DNA from 3 places in the Arthrobacter sp. TB 23 genome. Region 2 is predicted to be linked to each of the others. Evidence: predicted binding sites of a transcription regulator. Region 2 holds the regulator's gene; each other region holds the start of a gene.
What was found. Region 2 encodes LexA, which represses DNA repair genes until DNA is damaged. Its sites were predicted from a motif close to TCGAACANNTGTTCGA; they were not measured.
Positions count from the first base shown of each region.

Region 1: the regulator LexA is predicted to act here: its motif matches at 1,975-1,990, upstream of B384_RS0107405 (DUF222 domain-containing protein).
Region 3: the regulator LexA is predicted to act here: its motif matches at 2,405-2,420, upstream of uvrA (excinuclease ABC subunit UvrA).

Region 1 covers NZ_ALPM01000056.1:25,012-30,789, reverse strand. Annotated here, with positions in the region: gene B384_RS0107410 (DNA alkylation repair protein) at 1-400, opposite strand, end outside; gene B384_RS0107405 (DUF222 domain-containing protein) at 477-1,910, opposite strand; gene B384_RS0107400 (1-phosphofructokinase family hexose kinase) at 2,159-3,103, shown strand; gene B384_RS0107395 (hypothetical protein) at 3,100-3,453, opposite strand; gene B384_RS0107390 (hypothetical protein) at 3,555-3,908, shown strand; gene B384_RS0107385 (ABC transporter permease) at 3,905-5,059, opposite strand; gene B384_RS0107380 (ABC transporter permease) at 5,068-5,778, opposite strand, start outside.
Region 2 covers NZ_ALPM01000085.1:11,506-17,283, reverse strand. Annotated here, with positions in the region: partial or broken gene B384_RS0112450 (ATP-dependent DNA helicase) at 1-1,152, shown strand, start outside; gene lexA (transcriptional repressor LexA) at 1,149-1,805, opposite strand; gene B384_RS0112440 (LysM peptidoglycan-binding domain-containing protein) at 2,276-2,650, shown strand; gene B384_RS0112435 (histidinol-phosphate transaminase) at 2,809-3,918, shown strand; gene hisB (imidazoleglycerol-phosphate dehydratase HisB) at 4,001-4,618, shown strand; gene hisH (imidazole glycerol phosphate synthase subunit HisH) at 4,615-5,253, shown strand; gene B384_RS20835 (hypothetical protein) at 5,268-5,414, shown strand; gene priA (bifunctional 1-(5-phosphoribosyl)-5-((5-phosphoribosylamino)methylideneamino)imidazole-4-carboxamide isomerase/phosphoribosylanthranilate isomerase PriA) at 5,455-5,778, shown strand, end outside.
Region 3 covers NZ_ALPM01000104.1:3,878-9,655, forward strand. Annotated here, with positions in the region: partial or broken gene B384_RS19075 (DEAD/DEAH box helicase) at 1-229, opposite strand, end outside; gene B384_RS19080 (trans-aconitate 2-methyltransferase) at 279-1,091, shown strand; gene B384_RS0114270 (MBL fold metallo-hydrolase) at 1,190-1,828, opposite strand; gene B384_RS0114275 (GntR family transcriptional regulator) at 1,965-2,360, shown strand; gene uvrA (excinuclease ABC subunit UvrA) at 2,491-5,346, shown strand; gene B384_RS19085 (HAD hydrolase-like protein) at 5,375-5,778, shown strand, end outside.

The DNA of each region.
Region 1 (5,778 bases), on a different contig from region 2:
CCGAAGTCAGTGCCCAACCGGCAGCCGCCACGACGGGATTCAGGTCGGCAAACCAAACGATCCGTAAATCTTCGGCGAACGGGCTCTTCTTCACCACATAGTTGACGAGCCAGTCATGCACTTTGGGTGCACGAGCTTCCCTGAGCATCGAGTCCAGCTCGTCACGTTCGAAAGCCTTCGGGCGGCAGATCAGAAGCGCGACCAACCTTGCAGCTGTATCACCGGTTGCCCAGAGGCTCACTGCAAGGTCGTGTTGAGTCTTCAAACGCTTGGCTACGGCGCGCAGCTTCCCCAGATTTACTCCGTGATCGTCCCCGTGCCTCGCATTCACCACTCTGATTCCGGGATCCTCGAGGGAGGCCAGCTCGGCAAGTACCTCGTCTGTTGTCGTCTCCGTCATCACGGGTTCCTCTTCCTCATGACCCATTGCATCGTGTGACTGCCAAGACTACTGGGAAGACAAAGACCCCGCAGGGTCAGATCCGGTACCGGGCGCCGGGGAGGGGTGGGGCGGTGGATGTGTACCTGTGTCCGGTCGGAGTGGTGATTCGGAGGGTGTGTCTGGGTCCTGGGCGTGGGTGGGCTCCCCAGCCGGGTTGTTCTTTGGTGTGGTTGCAGGCTTCGCAGAGTCCGGCGCCGTTGGTGATCGACGTCCGGCCGCTTTGGTGCCAGGGAATGATGTGGTCGTAGTGTCGGATTGGCGCGTCGCAGTACGGGGTGCGGCAGGTGTGGTCCCTTGCGGTGATGAACCGGCGTTGCGCCGGGGTGAAGAGCCGCGCTTTGGAGTCCAGGGCGACCAGATCACCGCTTGTTGGTGTGGTGTAAAGGCGCCGGACCCAGACGTCGAAGGCATGCCGCTCAGCGTCAGCAGGGTCACTGCCAGCGGGGTTGATGTCGGGGTGGATGTCAGTGGGGTGGATGAGGTCCCGGGCCCAGGACGAGGGGACGATGCCGTAGCCGGGGATTCTGGCCGGTTCGCTGTCACCTTGGAGGAGGGCGCGGTCGGTGATGATCACTTGCAGTTCGACGCGGGAGACACCCCCGGGTACCCCGGTGGTGCGTTCGACGAGGGTGTCGGCCATGAGTTGGCCTCGGGATCGGGTGTCCCCGGTCGCCCTGGCGGTATCGGCGTGCCGGGATAGTGCCGTGTAGGCGGTGACGGCTTCCTTCACCGGCAGCAGGGCGGTGAGGTAGGCCATGGTGTCCGGTGCTGGGCGGATGCTGACGAATCGTTCGTTGGCTGCGTGGGCTGCGCGGTTGACCACGGAGCGGGGGTCCCGACGGTAGGCGGCAGCCTTGGCCGCGGCGATGATGGTTTTGTCCCCGCACCCGGTGAAGGTCCCGGTGTCGGGGCTGAGTTCTTCATCGACGGCGGTCCGGTCGGAGCTGGAGAGGCATGCTGTTTCTTTCACTAACAGGGTGGCTCGCCATTCGTTGAGCTGGCCGGTGTGCAGGGCAGCCAGAGTGTGGGGCATCTCGGTGACCAGGGCCTGGGCGAGGCCCAGGAGCCGGTTGCCGCGGGAGGGGGATTCCCGCCGGGCCAACGCGACCTGCGCGCCGATACTTTTGCCCTGCTCCGCGGTTGGCACCCCGGTCTGGGCCTGGTGGTGGCGTTCAGAGCGGTCGAAGGCAACCGCGATCCGGGCCTGTACTCCGGCGATGGCGGATTTGAGGTCCTCCAGGCCGCGGAGCTGGTCGATCATCCCGGCCGGGTTCGTGGCTGGCCTCAGTGCCGTGAGGGCGTCGAGTAAGGCACGCGTGCCAGCATCCGGGCCAGCGCTGCCATCAGCGGTACTGTCATCAGCGGTATTGCCATCAGCGGTATTGCCCAGGCTTGACGGGCCGCGCGGAGCCGTTCCCGGGAAGGGAAGTTCCTTCTCAGTCACTGATGGAGCCCTGCTGCCGTCCATACCTCCATTGTCCCAAACCGCTCCGACACTGCGGAGAATTATGGGGCCTATGTGGACAACTCTCTCAAACAAATATTCGAACCAAAAACCGGCAAAATGGCACCTCGTGACGTAGCACTGACCAGGGAGTAAGTTGGGCGTAAACCCACCGCAGGGGGTAGTACTCAATGAATGGCAAAGCGGCCAGCTCCGACTCTGGAGACTCTCAACGGGCGCCCACGCCGCGGCATCCCAAACCGATTCTTAGTTTGACGGTGAACCCTGCGTTGGACGTTTACACGTCCACTGACCAGGTCATCGGTGGTCATAAACTTCGGTGCTCCGCGAGCCGACTGGAACCGGGCGGCGGAGGAATGAACGCGGCAAGGGTTATCCAGCGACTCGGCGGACAGGTGCTCGCCGTATGCACGGCCGGCGGTCCAACCGGGGAGGCGTATCGTCGCCTCATCGAAGCCGAGCGGATCCCGGTCCTCGTTGCACCCATCGAAGGAAGTACCCGCGAAAGTTTCACCGTCGACGAGACGGGGACGGGCGCCCAATTCCGGTTTGTGCTCGAAGGCCCAGAGCTCAGCAAATCCGAGTGGCGAGCCTGTCTCGCGCTCGTTTCGGAGGCGATTCTGCCGGAAGGGTATGTCATAGCCAGCGGAAGCCTCCCTCCCGGGGTGCCGGACGATTTTTATGCCCGGGTGGCGCGCCTGGCCAGGAAGGTCGGCGCCCGCTGTGTCGTGGATGCCTCGGGTGCAGCACTGTCCGAGGCGCTGGCAGAAGGGGTGTTTCTGGTCAAGCCCAGCCGGCGGGAGCTGGCGACTCATCTCGGCCGGGCGCTTGACACTGAGCAGGCTCAGATTGAGGCGGCGTCGGGCCTGGTCGCCGACCGGGCAGCGGAATATGTCGCACTGACCCTAGGCCATGCCGGGGCAGTGCTTGCATCCGAGGCCGGCACCATCCGGCTACCGGCCCCGTCAGTGCAGGTCGTCAGCACGGTGGGAGCAGGCGACAGTTTTCTCGGGGCATTTGTTCTCCGACTTGCGCAGGGCTCACCCGTTGATAGCGCCTTCCTGACAGCCCTAGCTGCCGGAAGCGCTGCAGCGATGACACCCGGCACAGAACTCTGTCATCGAAACGACATAGCGCGTCTCGAAGCGGAACTGATGGCCCAGCGCGTCCCCTCGCCCGGCACTGACTCGGGCTAGCTCCAGAAGACTGCTACCGCGACGTTGATCAGTGCAAGACCGCCGACGCCGTGCGCCAGTCCCTTAGCGACGTCGTGTCCGGACTTGGCCTTACGGCGGCCGATGAACGCGGCGACAACCACGCCGATGGTCAGGACCAGCTTGACGGCTATTTTGGCGTGGTTCGGGCCGTCGCCGTCGCCCATCTCAGCGAGACCCACCAGCAGCAGGCCCGTGACCAGTTGGGTGAGGGCGCCGATCCACTGCCACTGCGTGACGGTGGGGTGCTTGAATGTGGCCAACCAGCCGCCCACGATGGCGGCCGTACCGAGAATGTGGAGAAAGACGAGCAGAAGGCGAAGGAAGTCCATGGTCCAAGCATAGGGCAGCTGTGCGGACAGGCCCTTGGACTCTGCCACTTGGCCGCAGATGGGTGCACTCTGGAGGCCAACGAGGGCGAAAGGAGCCACCCATGGCTGAACACCAGCGGGCCTTACGGGCGGTCAAGTCCTTCCATACCGCCGCCTGGTTCTCCATCGAAGCATGCATGGTTTACCTGCTTTACTCCGGGTTACGGGGAAGGACAGACCAGCGGGCGGGAGTCGCTGCAGCCGTTGTCGGCAGCGAGCTTGTTGTTTTTGCCGGCAACGGGTTTCATTGTCCGCTCACCCCACTGGCCCAACGCCTCGGCGATTCCACCGGTTCGGTGACCGATATCTACCTACCCAGGTGGTTCGCCCACAACCTGCCCGCAATCCATGTGCCGCTGATCTTTTTTGCTGTCTGGACCCACGCCCGGAATATTGCACGCGCGCGTCTGGTCTAGAGCGCCCTGCTGAGGCTGCGCCGTAGCAGGATGGAGCCGAGGGTCAGCAAAGCCACAGCCATCCCTGCGAGCACCGCAAGCTGCGGAAGAATGTCAGTCAACGTGCCTTCATGTCGTTGGATCTCAGCGAACGCGTCGTAAGCCCACCGGTGCGGGGTCACCCGGGACACTGTCTGAAGGGTGTCGGAGAAGAACTCCGGGGGCACCATCGAGCCGCCCAGACCGGCCAACACGAGACCGAGGCCCACGCCCACTCCCGAGGCGGCGCTGTCGTTATCCATGACCGAGCCGATCACCATCGCTGCAGCAGCGGAGACCGCACAGAAGAACGCCAAAACGAGTCCTGCCAACCACGGATCGCCCCACTGCACGCCAAACAGCACAGCAGTGCCAACCATGATGTACGCCCCCTGGACAACGGCAATGCCGAACCGTCCCAGTGCCTGCCCCGCCACAGCCTGCCAGCTTGTCACCGGGGCGGCCATCACGCGGGAGATCACCCCGAGACGCCGCGCGTTGATGAGGGTCGCAGCCCCGGTGAGGGAGCTCAGGAAGACGAAAAGCAGAAGTTGCTGGGTGGCGCCCAGATCGAACCGTCCCAAGCCCAAAAATTCCTGCGATACGTCGTCGGTGTCCACGATTTCCAGTCCGGGGGGTACCACAGAAGTTTCCGCCCGCTCCAGGGCGGTGGTCGCCTCGGCCGCGCTGACGCCCGCTTCCTGGAGGAGCGATCGCTGTAGCTGTGCTGTGCTGACCGTCTGGACTGACGTCCGCACCTCCTGCAGTACGGCCTGTGCCGAGGCCTGCGACGCTGATATCACCTCGAGGTCGGCCTCCTGACCCGCGGAGTAGTCCGCGGCGTCGTCATCGCTGATGAAAATGCCGACGTCGATTCGGGCACGGCCCAGCTGCTGTTTCACCGTTTCCTCACCGGCAAACGACACCTGGAGGCCATCTTCTTCCAGCTGAACCTTCAAAGCACTTTCCAGGGCAGTACCGGACCCGCCCGACAGCGCCACCTGGGACCGTCCGCTATTGGCCCCGAATTGGGAGCCGAGCAACAGAATGAGGAGCAAAGGAAAAATGAAGACAAAAAAGATGTTCGACCTGTCCCGGAGGAAACGTTGAACCTCTACCAGGGCAATTCCCATGATGTGTTTCACAAGCGGGCACCCCGGTCCGGCAGCAGGCGCGATATCACGGTGGCAAGGACTGCAAATCCCAGCATGATCGCCAGGGGGACAGCGACGTCCGCCACCCCACCGCCTCCGGAGGTGATGCCGAGTCCGCGAATGAACGCTGAAATAGGGTTAAAGTCCATCAGTGTCGCGACAATCCCTGAGGTCTGCAAAGGAAAAAAGGCTCCGCCTGCGACTCCCAGCACCATGGCCAGGATCGATTGGGCGACATTCGCCTGTTCGGCGCTTCGCACGAGTTTCGCGACGACAAAGGTCAGGCTCGTTGCCGCCGCCGCAACCGCCAGGATCAGGAGCCCCACCACAGCCGGGGACCCAAACGAGACGTCAAACAACAGGCTACCGACCGTCAGCAGGATGGACGAGGCAACCACCCCCAGAATGAACCCGACCAGGGCCTTCGCCCAGATGATGGTACCGGGAGCGACGGGAGCTGACCGTAGCCTGGTCAGGGTGCCACCTTCCCGCTCCGCCAGCAGTCCCAGAACACCAAACCCGACGGTGAACAACAGGAACAAACCGGTCTGACCAGCCACTAGTGAGCCGCTGAGTGACAGTTGCTCGGCGGATGCCTGGCCTTCCGAAAGGGTCAAGGCGGCCGGGCCAGCGGCTGTCCGTTGCGCCAGGCCGGTTAGCTCGTCCTCCGGAAGCCCGGCCATACCGCCTGCCGTGGC
Region 2 (5,778 bases):
GACTCCGCAAACCGCTTTTTCGAGTCATCAGTCACCGGGATCCCCACGGGATTAATGGCTGCCGGACTCACCGAGGAGCAGGAAACGGCGATCACGCAGGTCCGCGAAGCCTGCCGGGCCGTCCTGTCGGACGCCAAAGGAGACGGACCGACCCCGGCAGACGGTGGCCGGCAGATGGCGAAGTCCCACGTCCTCGCCGTCTTCGAACTTTGCGAGCGGCTTCTGACGGCGACACCGGCCGGTGAGGTGCTCTGGGCCTCACGGCCAAGCACCTTCTCACCGGGCACCGGGTATTCACAGCCCGACGACGACGCACCCGCGACCATCAACATCGCGCCACTGTCCGTGGCCGGGAAGCTGCGGGAAGGCCTGTTCGCCGATCACACAGTGGTCCTGACCTCGGCAACGCTCGCCATCGGGGCCGAATTCGGTCCAGTCGCCGGTTCGCTCGGTCTCGCGGGCGCCTCGGCGCCGTCATGGACCGGCGTCGACGTCGGCAGCCCCTTCGACTACCCGAAGCAGGGCGTCCTGTATGTCGCGAAGGACCTTCCAAAGCCGGAGCGGGGCACCTCGCCTGAGCAGCTCGACGAACTGGAGGTCTTGCTGAAAGCATCGCGGGGTGGGGCGCTGGGACTTTTTTCCTCCCGCCGCGCGGCCGAAGACGCGGCCGAAGCACTGCGCCCTCGGGTCGACTTCGAAATCCTGTGCCAGGGCGAATCGTCAATGTCGGCGCTGGTCAAACAATTCTCGGATGAGCCGGACACGTGCCTCTTCGGCACCATGTCACTCTGGCAGGGCGTCGATGTGCCAGGCCGGTCGTGCCGGCTGGTGACCATCGACCGCATTCCCTTCCCGCGCCCTGACGACCCACTCATGACAGCTCGGACGAGAGCCGTAGCGAAAGCCGGTGGAAACGGTTTCATGAGTGTTTCGGCAACCCACGCGGCCGTCCGCCTCGCTCAGGGCGCCGGACGCCTCATCCGCGCAGCCGAAGACAAGGGGGTGGTGGCGATCCTCGATTCCAGGCTCGCCAACGCACGCTACGGATCATTCCTGCGTGCCGCGCTGCCGCCTTTTTGGTCCACCACCGATCGCACGACGGCGGTCGGCGTCCTGGAGCGGCTGGCAGGAAAACCCACGCCCGGGGGTTAGAGGGCGCGCATGACCGAGACGACCTTGCCCATAATCGTGGCGAGGTCTCCCAGGATCGGCTCGTACTGGGTGTTCTGGGGGAGCAGCCAGGTGTGACCGTCGCGCTGACGGAAAGTCTTCACAGTCGCCTCGTCGTCGAGGAGCGCGGCCACGATGTCACCGTTCTGTGCTTCCTGCTGGCGCCGGACCACTACCCAGTCACCGTCGCAAATGGCGGCGTCGATCATCGAATCGCCATAGACCCGCAACATGAAGAGATCGCCGTGGCCCACCAACTGGCGGGGTAGCGGCATGACATCTTCCACTACCTGGTCGGCCAGCACCGGGCCGCCGGCAGCGATCCGCCCCACCATCGGAACCATGGCTGCGTCGATCGCGCCGCCGACGTCCGGTGTCGTGCCCTGCCCCGATCCTTCTTCGCCGCTGTGCTGATCATGGTCGAGGGTCAGCGGAAGCAGGATCTCCATGGCGCGGGGGCGCTTCGGATCGCGCCTGAGATAGCCCATCCGCTCGAGCTGCGACAACTGATGGGTGACGCTCGAGAGACTGGCGAGCCCCACCGTGTCTCCGATCTCGCGCATGGAGGGCGGATACCCGTTGGTGCCGATGGCCCGCTGAATGGTCTCAAGGATCTTCTTCTGGCGGGGCGTCATGCCCTTGGGCACCTGGCGCCCACGCGGGCGGCCACGGGCTGGCAGGACGGCCGGGGCGGGGTCAGCCGGGGCAAGGTCGGAGGCCGGTTCATCCAGTGGTGCGTCGGACTCTTTCACGGTCGCTGTCCCTTCGATAAGAATCCATGTACCCCGGCAGATCCCTGGATTCCAGGGGCCGAGCTTATTTTGTCAGTGGCGGATGATGTGCTGGTTTCTGCTGGATCCCGAACCTTCATCCTTGCCCTAACGGTAAGGGAGTCAGGACACGTTTTCAAACATTTGTTCGATCGTGTCTCGACAAAGTTCGTCAATCAGTGCTAAAAATAAACAAGCAGTAATTCGAAGATAAGTTCGAACAAAACAGGAATCGCCGGTTTTAGCTCGAACACCGCCTTCAACCTTCAGGGTTGGTCCCGGGCTCATACCCCAGGACCGAATGGACTGATTCGAGAGTACAGAGAGGTGTATCCATGTCTGTCATCACCACACACCAGAATTTCCCCACCACCGAAAGCGACGCGACCAAGAGCGGCGCCACCAAGCTGCGGCTTACCCGCAGGGGCCGGCTCCTGTTGGTCGGATTGCCGATCGTGCTACTCGCGTCGGCCGTTCTGATGTTGTCAGGATTTTTCAACTCGCCTGCCAAGGCATCAGCTGAAGGCGGAGAGGTGACCGAGACCGTCAGTGTCAGCGTCGCAGCCGGCGAAACCATCTGGCAGCTGGCAACCGAGTTCGCTCCGGACCGCGATCCGCGCATCGTCGTCTCCGAGATCGTTGAACTGAACAGCCTGGGCACCTCAGTGCTGCAGGCAGGGCAGCAACTGGATGTCCCCACCAACCGGTAACTCCTCGACAGCCAGTGCTGCACCCCCAGAACCCTCCAACCCGGTCGGCCAGTATCGGCCACCGGGTGTGGAGCTTCTGCGAACGCGGTGAAGATCCTGATGAAGGGTGAAGGCCCGTCGATTCTGCACCTGCAGCACTCCACGCTTAACCTTGACAGGTGAGCGAACAGTTTGAGCGGTTGAGCCGGTTGCCCCTGCGTGAGGATCTGCGGGGCAAGCACCCCTACGGGGCACCCCAGTTGGATGTCCCCATCCTCCTAAACGTCAATGAGAATACCCATGGAGTGCCGGACGATGTCCGGCAGGCAATCGTTGATGCGGTGAGCCGGGAGGTCGGGGGGCTGAACCGTTACCCCGACCGTGAGTTCACCGAACTCCGGACCAATCTCGCACGCTACCTCGGCCACGGACTGACGCCCGAAAACCTGTGGGCCGCCAACGGATCCAACGAGGTACTGCAGCACCTGCTGCAGGCCTTCGGTGGCCCGGGTCGATCAGCCATCGGCTTCCCCCCGACCTACTCCATGTATCCGTTGCTGGCCAGCAGCACCGGCACCCGCTATATCGCAGGGCAGGGTAACGACAGGTTCGAGCTCAGCGCCGCCGACGCGGCCCGCGAAGTGCGCGAATCCGGCGCGAACCTCGTCTTCCTGTGCTCGCCGAACAACCCGACCGGCTCAGCGCTGGGCCTGGATGTGGTGGAAGCGGTTTATGAGGCGGGCAGCGACGCGCAGGCAATCGTGATCGTCGATGAGGCCTATGCCGAGTTCGCCCACGCAGGCACCGTCAGCGCCCTCAGCCTGCTGGCGGGCCGGGAACGTCTTGTGGTGTCACGCACCATGAGCAAGGCTTTCGCGATGGCCGGGACGAGGCTCGGTTACCTGGCGGCGGCCCCCGAGGTTGCTGACGCGCTGCGCCTGGTCCGGTTGCCGTACCACCTTTCGGCCATCACCCAGGCGGCAGCGAACGCGGCCCTGACCCACTCTGACCGATTGCTTGCCAACGTGGAAAACATCAAGGTGCAACGCGATCGGATAGTGACCAGTCTCCAACACCTCGGGTTGACCCCGGTGCCCTCGGACGCCAACTTCGTTCTCTTCGGCGGACTGGACGACCCGCACCGCATCTGGCAGGGCCTGCTCGACGGGGGAGTGCTGATTCGCGACGTCGGTATTCCCGGTCACCTCCGGGTCACCGCAGGCACCGAGACGGAAACCACAGCGTTCCTCGACACCCTCGGTGCCCTGCTGGAGGGGACCGTCTCCTAGACTGGTGATAGACCCTTTCCAAGCGGCGCCCGGTGCTGTCCCTACCGTCACCCATCCGCTACGTACCAATCGAAGGATAGCCATGAGCGTGGAAACCACTGTCGGACGCACTGCGAGCCGGGAACGGACCACCAGCGAGTCGTCGGTGTTTGTCGAGCTCGATCTTGACGGCACCGGACGCGCGGAGATCAGCACCTCGGTGCCGTTCTACGACCACATGCTGACTGCGCTGGCCAAGCACTCACTGATCGACCTCACGGTCCGAGCCACCGGTGACACGCACATCGATGTCCACCACACCGTCGAGGATGTCGCCATCACCATCGGCGAGGTGCTCCGGGAGGCCCTGGGGACGAAGGCCGGGATCCGCAGGTTCGGCGAAGCGACGGTGCCCCTGGATGAGGCGTTGGCCAACGCCGTCGTCGACATCTCCGGCCGGCCATACCTGGTGCACACGGGTGAGCCTGCAGGCCAGGAATACCACCTGATCGGAGGGCACTTCACCGGCTCGCTGACCCGGCACGTCTTCGAGGCGATCACCCTGCATGCCCAGATCTGTCTGCACATGACGGTGTTGGGTGGACGGGATCCACACCACATTGTCGAAGCCCAGTTCAAGGCGTTCGCTCGGGCGCTGCGCGCTGCAGTGGAACCGGACCCACGCGTGGAGGGCATCCCGTCCACCAAGGGGGCACTATGAGTGCGCCACGCGTAACGGTTCTGGACTACGGTTCGGGGAACATCCGTTCAGCGGTCCGTGCCCTGGAACACGTCGGCGCTGAAGTGACGTTGAGCGCCAAACCCGACGACGTCCTGAACGCCGACGGGTTGGTGGTGCCCGGCGTCGGAGCCTTCGCGACCGTGATGAAGGGTCTGAAGGATGTCGATGCACTGCGCATGATCGGCCGGCGGGTGGCGGGCGGCAGGCCAGTGCTTGGCATCTGCGTCGGCCTGCAAATCCTCTTCGAGGAGGGCGTCGAGCACGGCGTCCGGACCGCGGGAATGGGCGAGTGGCCAGGCACCGTTGAACGGTTGCAGGCTGACGTCGTCCCGCACATGGGCTGGAACACGGTGAAGGCAGCCGAGGGGTCACAACTGTTCGAAGGCATCGAGGACGAGCGGTTCTACTTTGTGCACTCCTACGGCGTGCAGCAGTGGAAGTTCGAGGTCACCCAGCCAGCCATGAAGCCCCCAATGGTGACCTGGGCGGACCACGGCGGTCAGTTCATTGCCGCCGTGGAAAACGGTCCCCTCAGCGCCACCCAGTTCCACCCCGAAAAGTCCGGTGACGCCGGGGCCCGTCTGCTCTCCAACTGGACAGCCGGGCTGCGGTAGTCATGTGGAGCATAGTGTTGATGGGGCTCGCGGGCCTGTTGATCGGTGGGGCTATCTCCTTCCGGCGGCAGGAACTACCCAAGGCCCTGATCATCAGCTTCTGGGTCCTGGCGGGAATGGCGCTCCTCGCTGCCTACCTCCTGACCCTGACCGACATCTGATTCCAGACCTCCGACAGCTACGAAAGAGTCACAACACCCGATGAGCCCCTTTACTGAATCCCCCATTCTCGAACTGCTTCCTGCCGTCGACGTCGTCGACGGGCAGGCTGTCCGCCTGGTCCAGGGCGAGGCCGGCAGCGAAACAGGTTACGGTGACGCCCTCGAGGCGGCCCTCGCCTGGCAGCAGGACGGCGCCGAATGGGTGCACCTGGTGGACCTTGACGCAGCCTTCGGCCGGGGCTCAAACCGCGAACTGCTCGGACGCGTGATTAACGAACTCGACATCAAGGTGGAGCTGTCCGGGGGAATCCGCGATGACGCTTCCCTCGACGCAGCCCTGGAACTCGGCGCGCACCGGGTGAAC
Region 3 (5,778 bases), on a different contig from region 2:
TGCGTTTCCCGCGGGCGATCGCATCGAAATGGGCTGCGACCGCCACCAGCGACTTCCCCGATCCGGTGGGCGTCGCGAGGATCACGTTGTTCCCGGAGACCAGCTCCAGCACAGCTTCATCCTGCGCCGGATACAGGCTCATTCCCTCGCTGGTCGTCCACTCGAGGAAGGCGCCGTAAACGTCGTCGGGCTGATCCGTGCCTGCGGGGAGGTGTTCCTGAATTCTCATAGGACTCCAGCCTATCCGTAGCTGCCTCACCGCCGGATACGCTGGAGTCATGCGATGGGATCCCACCCAGTATTCACTGTTCTCTGACCACCGGGGCAGGCCGTTCCTCGACCTGGTCGGTCGGGTCAACCATGCCGATCCGCGGGTGGTCGTCGATCTCGGGTGCGGGCCGGGGGACCTCACCCGGCTGCTGGCCGAACGCTGGCCCGACGCCGGGGTGCTGGGCATCGACTCATCCGCCGACATGGTGCAGCGCGCCAATGACCAAGCCGACCCGCCGCCGAACCTGCGGTTCGAGACCGGTGATATCCGAGACTTCTCACCCGCAGACGACGTCGACGTCGACGTCGTCGTCACCAACGCCGTCCTGCAGTGGGTGCCGGGTCAGGCCGAGCTGGTGCAGAAGTGGGCACGGGTGCTTCGTCCAGGTGCCTGGCTGGCCCTGCAGGTTCCTGGCAACTTCGGATCCCCGGCGCACACCTTGATGCGCGAACTGGCCGGATCGAACGCCTGGCGGGACCAGCTCGGGGGAGTGCTGAGGCATACCGACGTCGTGTCGGAGCCGGAGGAGTACCTGCGGATGCTCAGCGAGGCGCGCATGACCGCCGACGTCTGGGAGACCACCTACCAGCACGTCCTCACGGGACCCGATCCGGTGCTGCAATGGCTGAAGGGCACCGGATTGCGCCCGGTACTGAATGCGCTGTCCGACGACGACGCCGCGGCCTTCGTCGAACAGTATGCTGCCCTGCTGCGTGGAGCCTACCCCGAGGAACCTTGGGGGACAGTCTTCGGCTTCCGCCGGATCTTCGCCGTCGGCGTCAAGACCGGACGAAGTAGGAGCAAGGACCCCGCGGGATAGTTCCCGCCAGCCCTGAGCCGGGGGCCAGCCAACGCACCTGCACACAGGTGGACGGGAAGGTGGGTTCCGACGGCGGTGAGCCCGCCGGACGGCCGGTTTTACCAGCCGCGGGCGCGCCATTCCTCAAGCTGCGGGCGTTCAGCCCCGACGGTGGTGCCCTTCCCATGGCCGGGATGCACGACGGTGTCGTCCGGCAGATAGTCGAAGATCCGCTCGGACACGTCCTTGAGCAACGACTCAAACCGGGCGGCGTCGCCCTGGGTGTTCCCGATGCCGCCGGGGAACAGTGAATCCCCCGTGAACAGGTGTGCCGGGCCGTGCGGGTCGCGGTACAACAGGGCAACGCTCCCCGGTGTGTGTCCGCGCAACTTGATGGCTTCGAGGTCGAAGCCCTCGAAAGTGGCAGTATCCCCGTGCTCCAGCCGAACATCCGTGGGCACCGCTATGTCGGTGACGTCTTCCGTGCCGGCCGCAGTGCGCGCTCCCGTCTGCCCGACGACGTCGGCCAGCGCCCGAACATGGTCCCAGTGCGAATGGGTGGTGACGATCAGCGCCAGCTTCGGCTCAGCCGTGGTGTCTGTGGCGCCCTCGACAAGGAGCGCCATGATGGCGGGAGCGTCATCGGCGGCGTCAATCAGCACCTGTGCGCCCGTGGCCTTCGAGGTGAGCAGGTAGACGTTGTTGTCCATCTCGCTGACCGAGATCGAGCGGATGGTCAGATCCTGAAGAGTAAGCATGAACCCAGTCTAGGCACGCCGGTAAATGGGCAAAACTTTCGGGGCACAGGGGTGCATGGAACAATATGGGCATCAGCGGTCCGCCCGGGAAATGGTCGGACAACAGTGACGAGTGACAGAGACCGGAAAGGCCACAGTGAATCCAGGCGCAACAGGCAGCTCCGATGTCACCAGTTGGCTCCGCATTGACCAGGCAAGCTCTGTGCCACCCTACGAACAACTCCGCGTGCAGATCCTCGACGCCGCGAACAACGGATCCCTTCCCGTCGGGACTCGCCTGCCCCCCGTGCGCACCCTCGCCGGCCACCTCGGAGTAGCAGTCAACACCGTTGCCAGGGCGTATCGGGAACTGGAGCAGGCCAACATTGTGGTCACCCGGTCGCGGGCAGGAACCGTTGTCGCGGCGGCAGGAGATGAAGCACGGCAACGGGCGGCCGCAGCCGCCGACAAATACGCGGATGTGATCAAGGCCAACGGCCTCACCGAGGACGAGGCCGTTGCCTATCTGCGGGCCGCTCTGCGCCGTCGGTGAACATCGGGGGCCAACGCGCCGACGACACGCTGAAAACCAGCCGATCGAATATGTATTCGAACATGGTTTCAATTAGAGTGAATGGGTGTCTATTGCAACTTCGCTCGAATCTGAGTTTTCCGATCCCAAAATGTCGCAGGATCTTTCGCGTCTGATCGTCAAGGGAGCACGCGAGCACAACCTGCGCAACGTTGACCTCGACCTGCCGCGTGACGCGATGATCGTCTTCACCGGTCTCTCAGGGTCGGGGAAGTCATCCCTCGCGTTCGACACGATCTTCGCGGAAGGTCAGCGGCGCTACGTCGAGTCCCTGTCGGCCTACGCCAGGCAGTTCCTGGGTCAGGTGGACAAGCCTGACGTTGACTTTATTGAGGGTCTGTCGCCAGCGGTGTCCATCGACCAGAAGTCGACCAACAAGAACCCCCGGTCAACAGTCGGCACCATCACCGAGATTTACGACTACATGCGCCTCCTCTGGGCCCGCGTGGGACGCCCCCACTGCCCCACCTGTGGCGAACCGGTCGCCAAGCAGACCCCGCAGCAGATCGTCGACCAGCTGCTTGAACTCGAAGAGGGCACCCGATTCCAGATCCTCGCCCCCGTGGTGCGAGGCCGCAAGGGAGAGTTCGTCGACCTGTTCCAGGAGCTGACGGCCAAAGGCTACGCCCGCGCCCGTGTCGACGGCGAGGTCGTCCAGCTCTCCGATCCACCCAAGCTCGGCAAACAGTACAAACACACCATCGAAGTGATTGTCGACCGGCTGGTGGTCAAGGACGGCATCAGTCAGCGGCTCACCGACTCGGTGGAGACGGCGCTCAAGCTGGCCGACGGCCGGGTCCTCGCCGATTTCGTTGATCTTCCCGAAAAAGACAGCAAACGCGTCAGGGCGTTCTCCGAGCACCTGGCCTGCCCCAATGAGCACCCCCTGGCCATCGATGAGATCGAGCCACGCTCGTTCTCTTTCAACAACCCCTTCGGCGCGTGCCCCGTCTGCACCGGGATCGGCACCAAGCTTGAGGTTGACGAAGAGCTGGTCGTCCCCAACCCGGACCTGAGTCTGGCGGAAGGCGCCATCGCCCCCTGGTCGCTGGGCACCGCAACCCTCGAGTACTGGACCCGGCTGCTTGAAGGTCTCTCGAAAGAGCTGAACTTCAAGATGGACGTACCCTGGCACAAGTTGCCGGACCGCGCCCGGGAAGCAGCCCTGTACGGCAAAGATCACAAGGTGGTGGTGCAGTACAAGAACAGGTTCGGCCGGGAGCGCAAGTACAGCACCGGCTTCGAAGGCGCTGTGCAGTACATCCACCGCAAGCATCTCGAAACCGAATCCGACCACGCACGCGACCGCTACGAGGAGTACATGCGGCAGATCCCGTGCCCCGCGTGTGGCGGAGCCCGGCTGAACCCGGCCTCACTCTCGGTCCTGATCAACGGCAAATCCATTGCGTCGGTCGCAGCCATGCCAATGCGCGACTGCAGCGACTTCCTCAACAACCTGGTGCTCACCGGCCGTGAAGCCCAGATTGCCAGCCAGGTCCTCAAGGAAATCCAGGCCCGGCTGCAGTTCCTGCTCGACGTCGGACTCGAGTACCTGAACCTCGAACGCGCCTCCGGGACCCTGTCCGGCGGAGAGGCACAGCGCATCCGGCTGGCAACCCAGATCGGTTCAGGACTAGTGGGCGTACTCTACGTTCTCGATGAACCGTCAATCGGGCTGCATCAGCGCGACAACCGGCGGCTGATCGAGACGCTCGCCCGCCTCCGTAACCTCGGCAATACCCTGATCGTCGTCGAGCATGACGAGGACACCATCCAGGAAGCCGACTGGATTGTCGACATCGGCCCCGGCGCCGGCGAGCACGGCGGCGAGGTGGTCCACTCCGGTCTGCTTGAAGACCTCCTCACCAATGAGCGTTCCATCACCGGTGACTACCTCTCCGGTCGGCGGAAGATCGAGATCCCGAAGAAGCGCCGCAAGATCGACAAGTCCCGGCAGCTCAAGGTGGTCGGTGCACGCGAACATAACCTGACGTCCTTCGACATTGCGTTCCCGCTGGGCGTCCTCACCGCGGTCACGGGTGTCAGCGGGTCAGGGAAGTCCACCCTGGTCAACGAGATCCTCTACAAGGTGCTGGCCAACAAGCTCAACGGCGCCAAGCAGGTTGCCGGCCGGCACAAGCGGATCGATGGCCTCGAACACCTCGACAAAGTGGTCCACGTCGACCAGAGCCCGATCGGCCGGACACCCCGCTCCAACCCTGCCACCTACACCGGTGTCTTCGACAACATCCGGAAGCTGTTTGCCGAGACCACCGAGGCGAAGGTCCGGGGCTACCTCCCCGGCCGGTTCTCATTCAACGTGAAGGGCGGCCGCTGCGAAGCCTGCTCCGGCGACGGCACCCTGAAGATTGAAATGAACTTCCTCCCGGACGTATACGTGCCGTGCGAGGTATGTCACGGACAGCGCTACAACCGGGAAACGCTCGAAGTCCACTACAAGGGCAAGACCATCGCCGATGTGCTGAACATGCCGATCGAAGAGGGCGCCGAATTCTTCGCTGCGTTCAGCCCGATCGCGCGTCACCTCAACACGCTCGTCGAAGTGGGTCTTGGCTATGTGCGGCTCGGACAGCCGGCCACCACCTTGTCCGGCGGTGAAGCACAGCGCGTAAAGCTGGCCAGCGAACTGCAGAAGCGGTCCAACGGTCGCAGTATCTACGTTTTGGACGAGCCGACCACAGGTCTGCACTTTGAAGACATCCGGAAGCTGCTGCTAGTCCTGCAGGGGCTGGTGGACAAGGGCAACACGGTAATCACCATCGAACACAACCTGGATGTGATCAAGAGCGCCGATTGGGTCATCGACCTCGGGCCCGACGGCGGTTCGGGCGGCGGACAGATCATCGCCACCGGAACGCCGGAGCAGGTGGCCAAGTCGACCACCAGCTACACGGGCACGTTCCTCGCCGAGACACTCGGACGATAGACAGCATCCAACATATTCCGTGGGAGGAATGCAGTTTTCTGCTGGGCACCGGCTGTGGGAAACTTGGCCGGTGATGAACTACCGCCTGCTCGTGCTCTTTGACCTTGATGGAACTCTCGTCGACCCCGCAGGCGCCATCACCGGAGGGATCATCGGGTCCCTGGAAGCCCACGGACTGTCCCGGCCGTCCGAAGACATGCTGCGGAAGATGGTTGGTCCGCCGCTCGTGACGTCCCTGCGGGAGATCGCCGGGGTAAGCGAGGGCCAACTGGCATCGGTGATCACGCACTACCGGGAGGGCTATCGCACCCGGGGGATGGCCGCCAGCCGGCCCTACCCCGGCGTGGTCGGTGTGGTGGAGACGCTGCGCGCGGCGGGCCATCTGGTCGCCGTGGCGACCCAGAAGCCGCAGGGCCTCGCCCAGGAGCTCCT